DNA from 4 places in the Streptomyces sp. NPDC059201 genome. Region 1 is predicted to be linked to each of the others. Evidence: riboswitches for the same ligand, from Rfam matches in the RefSeq annotation. Region 1 holds a riboswitch; each other region holds the start of a gene.
What was found. A riboswitch is a leader RNA that binds a small molecule or an ion and turns the genes downstream of it on or off. The one in region 1 is predicted to bind cobalamin.
Positions count from the first base shown of each region.

Region 1 (2,171 bases):
CACTTGGCGAGCCCGTACGTCCGCAGCGCGGCGGCCAGCTTCTCGATGCCCTCGACGGTGCGGAGGGTGGGGTTCATCGCCTGCCCGCTGAGGATCACGTACCGCTTCTTCCGCACCGCCGTCATGTTCCGGGTGACGGGGTGGGACTCCAGGAACTCGATCTTCTTCGCCGCGCTCTCGGCAGACTGCGCCTTGCGGGTCAGATCGGCGATCACCAGCACGTCGGGATCGCGGTCGGCGACGGTCTCCCAGTTGATCTGCGGCCACTCCTCCTTCGTGTCGTCGAAGACGTTCTTCACACCGAGGGTTCCGCTGACGATGCCCGGCGCGCCGCAGCATCCGGCCATGTACGGCCCCTGCGAGTCGGAGAACCAGTACAGGGCGGACGCGCCGCCGAAGTCGGCGCCCGCCCGGGCCTTCTCCACCCGGGCGCGGAGCTCGCCGACGAGCTTCTCGCCGCGCTCCGGCACACCGAACACCCGCGCCAGGTCGCGGACTTCGCCGTACACGGTGTCCATGGTCAGCGGCTCGGTCCGCACGCCGTCGCCGTCGCCGCTGTTGTCCTTGCCGACGCAGTCGGCGGGGGAGAGGTACGTCGGCACGCCGAGCTTCGTGAACCGCTCCCGGGGCGCCACACCGCCCTTGCCGAGCGTGTAGAGGAAGGAGGCGCTGACGAAGTCGGGCTCGGTGTCGAGCACCTTCTCGAAGGACGGGTAGCGCTCGGCGAGCCGGGGGACGGTGGCGTTCGCCTTCTCCAGGCCCTTGAGGACCGGGTCCGTCCAGGTGGCGGTGCCCACCATCCGGTCGGCGAGCCCGAGCGAGAGCAGGATCTCGGCCGAACCCTGGTCGAGGGCGACGGCGCGGCTCGGCGGGCGCTCGACCTCGACCCGCTGCCCGCAGTTGTCGAGGACGACGGGGAAGCCGGAGTCCGCCCCCTTCGCCCCGGCCGGCGCCGCCGCCCCACCGGAGCCGCAGCCGGCCACGAGCACGGCCCCGGCCACGACCAGCACGGCGGAACGGACGGGGCGAGAGAAGGTGACACGGCCGGTGGAGCTGACACGGCGGGTGGGGCCGGCGGGGCGGGCGAAGGGCACGGAAAGGAGTCCTCTGCGTCACGGCTCATGCGCGGAGCCTGTCGTACGGTGCTCCCCGGGCGACGGCGCACGCCGGCCGGGGCCGCCAGCAGGTCTTCGGACTCGGGGTCGTCCGGACGGAACGCCTTCCCAGACCCCTCGGGGGCCCAGTGGCCGATGTCCCGCCCGTCACCCTCACCGCTGCGCGTCAGCTCCGGATTCCCACCGGATTCCCTGACCCGTGCACGTACCGTGTCGGTCGATACGTACAGAGGTGCGACTGGCTCGGGCAAATTACCACAGGCCGATCATGGCCCTTCCGGCGGCGTGAGCGGTGTGAGCAGCGTGAATGGTCGGCCCACGGCGTTGGGACTAGTGTCGAGAGATAGGCCGAACCGCGCCCGCGCCCCCGTGACCCGGCAGGCCACGGGGTGGGGTCGAGGCGCGCGAAAGGAGCCTCCCATGACCCGTACGTTGCGAGGCGCGATAGCGGTGGCCTCGACGGTGGCCCTGTCGCTGGGCGTGGTGGCGACGACGACCGGCGCGTCGCCCGGGCAGGCGAAGCAGGACATCAAGATCGGACTGCTGCTTCCGGAGAGCAAGACCACGCGGTACGAGAAGTTCGACCGGCCGTACATCGAGCAGAAGATCAAGGAACTCGCCCCGGACGCCCAGATCGACTACTACAACGCGGCCGAGAGCGCGACGACGCAGCAGCAGCAGGTCAACACCGCCCTCGCCAAGGGCGACCAGGTGCTCATCCTGGACGCCGTGGACGCCAAGTCGATCCAGTCGTCCGTGGAGAAGGCGAACAAGGCCGGCGTGAAGGTCGTCGCCTACGACCGCCTCGCGCAGGGCCCGGTCGACGCCTACGTCTCGTACGACAACCGCAAGGTCGGCGAGCTCCAGGGCCAGGCGCTGCTCGACGCGCTCGGCGACAAGGCGGACAGCGGCCAGATCGTCATGCACAACGGCTCGCCCACCGACCCGAACGCCGCCGAGTTCAAGGCCGGCGCGCACTCCCTCCTCGACGGCAAGGTGAAGATCGGCAAGGAGTACGACACCCCCAACTGGGACCCGAACAACGCCAACCAGCAG
Region 1 covers NZ_JBHZBB010000001.1:1,055,952-1,058,122, reverse strand. The annotation lists gene ACFXMG_RS04680 (ABC transporter substrate-binding protein) at 1-989, opposite strand, end outside; cobalamin riboswitch at 1,185-1,309, opposite strand; gene ACFXMG_RS04675 (substrate-binding domain-containing protein) at 1,536-2,171, shown strand, end outside.

Region 2 (2,171 bases), on a different contig from region 1:
GGCGCCGACGGCCCCGTCGAGCGCGGCGACCTGCCGCCGGTCGGCGACGGGGCGCCCGACAATTCGGTCGGCGCGAGCGGCTGAGCCCGGCAGACTTCCCGTCATGGACTTCACGATCAGGGCCGTACGGCCCGAGGAGCACGAGGAGCTCGGCGAGCTCACCGCCCGGGCCTACCTCGACGACGGGCACCTCACCTTCGGCGAGGACGACGACTACCTGCCGGTGATCAAGGACGTGGCCCGGCGGGCCGCCGAGGCGGAGGTCCTGGTCGCCGTGGACCCCGACGGGGCGCTGCTCGGCGGGGTCACCTTCACGCGCGGCGGCGGGGCGTGGGCGGACATCGCGGTCCCCGGCGAGGCCGAGTTCCGGCTGCTGGCCGTGGCGCGCGCGGCGCGCGGCCGGGGCGTCGGCGAGGCGCTCGTCCGGGCCTGCGCCGACCGGGCGAGGGCCCTCGACGGCTGCGCCCGGCTGGTGCTGTCCACCCAGGACGGGATGGCCTCAGCCCACCGGATCTACCGGCGGCTGGGCTTCACGCGGCTGCCCGAGCGGGACTGGAGCCCGGTTCCCGGCCTGTCCCCGCTGCTCGCCCTCACCCTGGAGCTCTGACACCTCACACCCGAGGGGGACACAACATGTGGGGGGTGCCGAGATCGGCGCCCCCCACATGTATGCTCGTGCTCGCTGTCGTCGCAGGGGAATCCGGTGCGAATCCGGAACTGTCCCGCAACGGTGTACTTCGTGTGCCCTTGTCCACGGAGCGAGTCCGAGCACCTGCCGGCAGTGCGCCCGGTACGACCGTTCCGGGTGCCGACGACGTCCGGGCCTCGCGGAGTGGGCCGGTGGACACGGGTGCATCCGCGTGTGTGCGCCCGTCCGCCCCTCCCCGCCGTGACCCCGGGCCGAGCGAGGGAGAGCCCCCACGTGACCATCGCGCCTGCGGGTCCGTCAGCCACCGAGGCCGCCGCGATCGAGAGCGACGGCCCCGGGACCGTACTGCTGCGGACCCTGACCGACCTCACCGCCGACCTCATCGACACCGACCCCGGCCGGGTCGCCGCCGCCGCGCTGCGCGGCCGGCACGCCGGGTCGGACGAGGCGGAACTGCGCGAACTGGCCACCGAGGCCGCGGCCGGTCTCATCTCCGAGGACCCCGCCTACTCCCGGCTCGCCGCCCGGCTGCTCACCCTCACCATCGCCGAGGAGGCGGCCTCGCAGGGCGCCGTCCGCTTCTCCGCCTCCGTCGCGACCGGTCACCGCGAGGGCCTGATCGCCGACCGCACCGCCGCCTTCGTCTCCCTGCACGCGAACCGGCTGGACGCGCTGATCGACCTGGCCGCCGACGACCGCTTCGGCTACTTCGGCCTGCGGACGCTGTACTCGCGCTACCTGCTGCGCCACCCGATCACCCGCAAGGTGATCGAGACCCCCCAGCACTTCATGCTCCGGGTGGCCGCCGGCCTCGCCGAGGACGACTCGGCGCGCGCGCTGGACGAGGTCGCGGCGCTGTACGGGCTGATGAGCCGGCTCGACTACCTGCCCTCCTCCCCCACGCTCTTCAACTCCGGCACCCGCCACCCGCAGATGTCCTCCTGCTACCTGCTGGACTCGCCGCTGGACGAGCTGGACTCGATCTACGACCGCTACCACCAGGTGGCGCGCCTGTCGAAGCACGCGGGCGGCATCGGCCTGTCGTACTCCCGGATCCGTTCGCGCGGTTCGCTGATCCGCGGCACCAACGGGCACTCCAACGGCATCGTGCCGTTCCTGAAGACGCTGGACGCCTCGGTCGCCGCCGTGAACCAGGGCGGCCGCCGCAAGGGCGCCGCCGCCGTCTACCTGGAGACCTGGCACGCGGACATCGAGGAGTTCCTGGAGCTCCGCGACAACACCGGCGAGGACGCCCGCCGCACCCACAACCTGAACCTCGCCCACTGGATCCCGGACGAGTTCATGCGCCGGGTGAACGCGGACGCCGAGTGGTCGCTCTTCTCCCCCGCCGACGTGCCCGAGCTCGTCGACCTGTGGGGCGAGGCGTTCGACGCCGCCTACCGCGCCGCCGAGGCCAAGGGCCTGGCCCGCCGCACGATGCCGGCCCGCGACCTGTACGGCCGGATGATGCGCACCCTGGCCCAGACCGGCAACGGCTGGATGACCTTCAAGGACGCCTCGA
Region 2 covers NZ_JBHZBB010000017.1:51,478-53,648, forward strand. The annotation lists gene ACFXMG_RS36625 (hypothetical protein) at 1-84, shown strand, start outside; gene ACFXMG_RS36630 (GNAT family N-acetyltransferase) at 104-607, shown strand; cobalamin riboswitch at 657-795, shown strand; gene ACFXMG_RS36635 (ribonucleoside-diphosphate reductase subunit alpha) at 923-2,171, shown strand, end outside.
Region 2: another riboswitch for cobalamin. It lies ahead of ACFXMG_RS36635 (ribonucleoside-diphosphate reductase subunit alpha); the one in region 1 lies ahead of ACFXMG_RS04680 (ABC transporter substrate-binding protein).

Region 3 (2,171 bases), on a different contig from region 1:
CGTTCGTCGCCGCCTTCGAGAAGATGGGCCTCGGCGTCGGCGCCGCCATCGTCAACTTCGTCGTGCTGACCGCCGCGCTCTCCTCCTGCAACTCCGGCATGTACTCCACCGGCCGCATGCTGCGCGACCTCGCGCTCAACGGCCAGGGCCCGAAGGTCTTCACCAAGCTCACCAAGGGCGGCACCCCGCTCATCGGCCTGACCTTCTCCGCCGCCCTCATGCTCGTCGGCGTCTGGATCAACTACGTCGCCCCGGGCAAGGCGTTCGAGTACGTCGTCTCCTTCGCCACCATCTCCGGAATGTGGGCCTGGATCATGATCCTGGTCAGCCAGATCCGCTACCGCCGCAAGTGCGACCGCGGCGAGCTGCCCGAGTCCACCTTCAAGGCCCCCGGCGCCCCCTGGACGAGCTGGTTCGCGCTCCTCTTCATCGGCATGGTCATCGTCATGATGGGCGTCGACGAGGGCGCCCGCGTCTCGCTCTACTGCGCCCCGGTGTGGGGACTCATCCTCACCGTCGCCTACCTGGTGCTCAAGGCCCGCAACCCCGAGGGCGCCGCCTTCGCCAAGCGCTCCTGACCCACCCCGTCCCAGCATCCGGGCCGCCCCGTACCACTCCTCGGTACGCGGCGGCCCGTCGGCTTATCCTGTCGCCATGCTGACCCTCACCCGAGACCTGTACGACCGCATCGTGGACCACGCGCGGGCGGACCACCCCGACGAGGCATGCGGCGTCGTCGCGGGACCGGTCGGCTCGGGCCGCCCCGAGCGCTTCATCCCGATGCTCAACGCCGCCCGCTCGCCCACCTTCTACGAGTTCGACTCCGCCGACCTCCTCAAGCTCTACCGCGACATGGACGACCGGGACGAGGAGCCCGTGATCATCTACCACTCGCACACGGCGACCGAGGCGTACCCCTCCCGCACCGACATCACCTACGCCAACGAGCCCGGCGCCCACTACGTCCTCGTCTCCACCGCGGACACCGACGCCGCCGGACCCTTCCAGTTCCGCTCGTACACGATCGTCGACGGAATCGTGACCGAGGAGGACGTCAAGGTCGTCGAGGCGTACGAGTAGTCTGACCCCGACCTTCAGGGCGGCAGGAGCCAGGAAGCCGGTGCGAGTCCGGCGCGGTCCCGCCACTGTGACCACACCCCCCGTGTGGGAGCCAGGAACTGACCTGCCGCCTTCTCACCACCGATCGGGGACGTGGAAATCCCCGGAGGAGGCCCTCCGCCATGACCCGGCGCCCCCGGCTGCTCGCCGCCACCGCCCTGCTGCCCCTGCTCGCCGCCTGCGCCGGCCCCGCGAGCGACCAGGACGCCGCGAAGCCCGCCCCCGGCTTCCCGTACACCGTCACCAACTGCGGCGAGACCACCACGTTCAAGGCCCCGCCGAAGCGCGCGGTCACCATGAACCAGCACGTCACCGAGATCCTCCTCGCCCTCGGCCTGGAGAAGTCCCTCGCCGGCACCGCCTACCTCGACGACGCGATCCTGCCCGCCTACCAGAAGGCGTACGACTCGGTCCCCGTCCTCTCCAAGGAGTACCCCTCCAAGGAGGCGCTGCTCGCCGCGAACCCCGACTTCGTCTATGGCGGCTACGCCTCCGCCTTCGACGCCAAGGACGGCCGCGCCCGCGACGACCTGGGCAAGGCCGGCATCACCACCCGCCTCAACAGCGAGTCCTGCCCCGCCGGCACCCCCACGGTCGACGACCTCTACCGCGAGGTCACCGAGGTCGGCCGCACCTTCGGCGTCCCCGACCGGGCCGAGAAGTGGAACAAGGAGGCCCGCGCCACCGTCGCCGCCACCGAGAAGCGCCTCGGCGGCCTCGACCCCGTCTCCGTCTTCGTCTACGACAGCGGCGACAAGACCGCCTTCACCGCCGGCGGCAAGGGCATCGGCAACGAGCTCATCAGCCGGGCCGGCGGCCGCAACGTCTTCGCCGACCTCCCCAAGGCGTTCGGCGACGCCACCTGGGAGCAGGTCGTCGCCCGCAAGCCCGAGGTCATCGTCATCTACGACTACGGCTCCACCACCGTCGAGCAGAAGAAGAAGCGCCTCCTCGACGACCCCGCCCTCAAGGACGTCCCCGCGGTCAAGAACCGCCGCTTCGCCGTCCTCCCGCTCTCCGACACCGTCCTCGGCGTCCGCGTCCCCGCCGCC
Region 3 covers NZ_JBHZBB010000012.1:94,154-96,324, forward strand. The annotation lists gene ACFXMG_RS31680 (amino acid permease) at 1-578, shown strand, start outside; gene ACFXMG_RS31685 (Mov34/MPN/PAD-1 family protein) at 655-1,080, shown strand; cobalamin riboswitch at 1,058-1,202, shown strand; gene ACFXMG_RS31690 (ABC transporter substrate-binding protein) at 1,242-2,171, shown strand, end outside.
Region 3: another riboswitch for cobalamin. It lies ahead of ACFXMG_RS31690 (ABC transporter substrate-binding protein); the one in region 1 lies ahead of ACFXMG_RS04680 (ABC transporter substrate-binding protein).

Region 4 (2,171 bases), on a different contig from region 1:
GGTCTTGGGCGCGGGGCCGGTCGCGTTCAGCGCCTCGACCAGGTCCTCCTTGCCGAACTCGTGCGGGTCGGCCTCCATCGCGCGCGCGGCGAGGATCAGCTGGGCGTAGGCGGCGGGGCCGGACTCCTTCGCCCAGGGGGCCGCGTTCTGCTCCAGCCACTGGAGCGCGGGCTCCGCGAGGCGGGCGGTGCCGGCGGCGGCGAGGGCGACGACGGCGTCGGCGGTGTTGCCGAAGTCCGGCTTCGGCTCGGTGTCGGTGGCGCCGGGCAGCGGCGGGGTGGTGAGGTGGCCGGTCTGCACGAGCGCCTTGGCGAGGTAGGAGGCGCCGTTGAGGGCGGCCCGCTCGACGGTCGGCTCGGAGAGGTCGACACAGGTCGGGGCCTGCGGCGGGGTGGCCTTGACGGCGGTGATGCCCTTGCCGAGCCCGGCGAGGGTGGCCGCGGCGGTCGCGTCCGCGTTGGCGAGCAGCTTGCCCGCCTTGTCGGGCTGGTACGCGAAGGCGCCCGGCCCCTCGTCGTCGGAGCAGGGCAGCGCGAGCGCGAGCAGCGCGTCGTACGGGGTGCGGCCCTCGGCCGAGGTGTACGAACCGGGCTTGACGCCCGACGCGGCGAGCGCGCTGACGACGATGGAGGTCGAGTTGGCGTCGCTGGGGCCGCCGGGGGTGTAGCTCCAGCCGCCGTCCTTGTTCTGTACGCCGCGCAGCCAGCCGTAGCCGGCCTTGACCGCGGTGTCGATCTTCGTCGGGTCGGCGGCCTCGCGGCGGACCGCGCCGAGCGCCTGGAGGGCGACGGCGGTGGCGTTGGAGTCCCGCATCGTCTTGGCGTCGCACGGCTTCGTGGTGTCCGCGCGGTACGAGGCGAAGGAGCCGTCCGCGCACTGCTGGCCGAGCAGCCAGTCCACGGCCTGGTCGGCGGGCTGGTAGCCGGTGGCGCGCTGGGCGAGGAAGGCGAGCGACTGGCGCCAGACGCCGTCGTACGTCGGGTCGCTCTTGCCGTACAGACCGGGCGGGAGCGCGGCGGCGGAAGCGCTCGGCGAGGGCGCGGCGGAGGCCGTTCCGGTCGCGGCGGTGGCGAGCACGGCTGCCGCTGCGGTGAGCGCGGCGGCGGCGCGACGGACGCTGATCATGTGTGCCTCTCGTGCGGGCACCGGACACCGGTGCCCCGCGCGGGGCCCGCGTCCGGCGCCGTATTCCTCGACGGTGCCGGCGCTCACGTCCCGGGGCAGGGCGTTCCGACTCACTGTTCTTCCGAACGGCTCACGGTTGCGGGTCAGCGCCGGATTCGCACCGGCTTTCCCCTGCTCGGGCATGAAGACGACCGGGCCACTCTACCGGCCCGTAGGACCCGCTCCCCGGGCGTGCGAGCCGCGTCACACCGCCACGCGACAGCCGCGTCACACCGCCACGCGCAGGCCGCGTCACACCGCCACGTACGCCACCGGCTCCGTCCCCGTCACGGCCTCCGCGCGGCCCAGCTTGACCAGGCGGCGGATGTGGGCCTCGGCCTCGCTGACGGCGATGTTGCGGGAGCCGTACGGGATGCGGTCCCAGGGGCGGTTCCACTCCATGCGCTCGGCGAGCTGCCACGGGGTGAGGGGGGTGGTGAGGAGGGCGAGGAGTCCGGTGAGCCGGTCCTCGTGGTGGTCGAGGAGTTCGCGGACCCGTCCGGCGGCGTCGGGGAAGGCGTGCTGGTGGGCGGGGAGGACCTCGGCGACGCCGAGCCGTCCGATCCGCTCCAGCGAGTCGAGGTAGTCGCCGAGGGGGTCGGTCACCGTGGCGTCGTCGGGGTCTTCGTAGAGGCCGATGTGCGGGGAGATGCCCGGCAGCAGGTGGTCGCCGGAGAAGAGCCGGCCGTGGCCGGGGAGTCCGGCGGGGTGCTGTTCCTCCAGGTGGAGGCAGACGTGGCCGGGGGTGTGGCCGGGGGTCCAGACGGCGCGGAGCCTGCGCCCGGCGAGGTCGAGGAGTTCGCCGGGGACGATCTCCCGGTCGGGGAGGGCCGCGCCGAGGCCGGGCAGGGTGCGCATCCGGCCGCCGGAGCGGGCGGCGCGCAGCGGGGCGAGGTGGTCCTCGGGGGCGCCGGCGGCGGCGAGCTTGCGGGCGAGGTAGTCGAGCCAGGTGGCGGGGTCGGACTCGCGGGTGCGGCGGACGACGGCGGTGTCGGCGGCGTGCATGG
Region 4 covers NZ_JBHZBB010000002.1:436,898-439,068, forward strand. The annotation lists gene ACFXMG_RS07800 (prenyltransferase/squalene oxidase repeat-containing protein) at 1-1,125, opposite strand, end outside; cobalamin riboswitch at 1,203-1,340, opposite strand; gene ACFXMG_RS07805 (MBL fold metallo-hydrolase) at 1,417-2,171, opposite strand, start outside.
Region 4: another riboswitch for cobalamin. It lies ahead of ACFXMG_RS07800 (prenyltransferase/squalene oxidase repeat-containing protein); the one in region 1 lies ahead of ACFXMG_RS04680 (ABC transporter substrate-binding protein).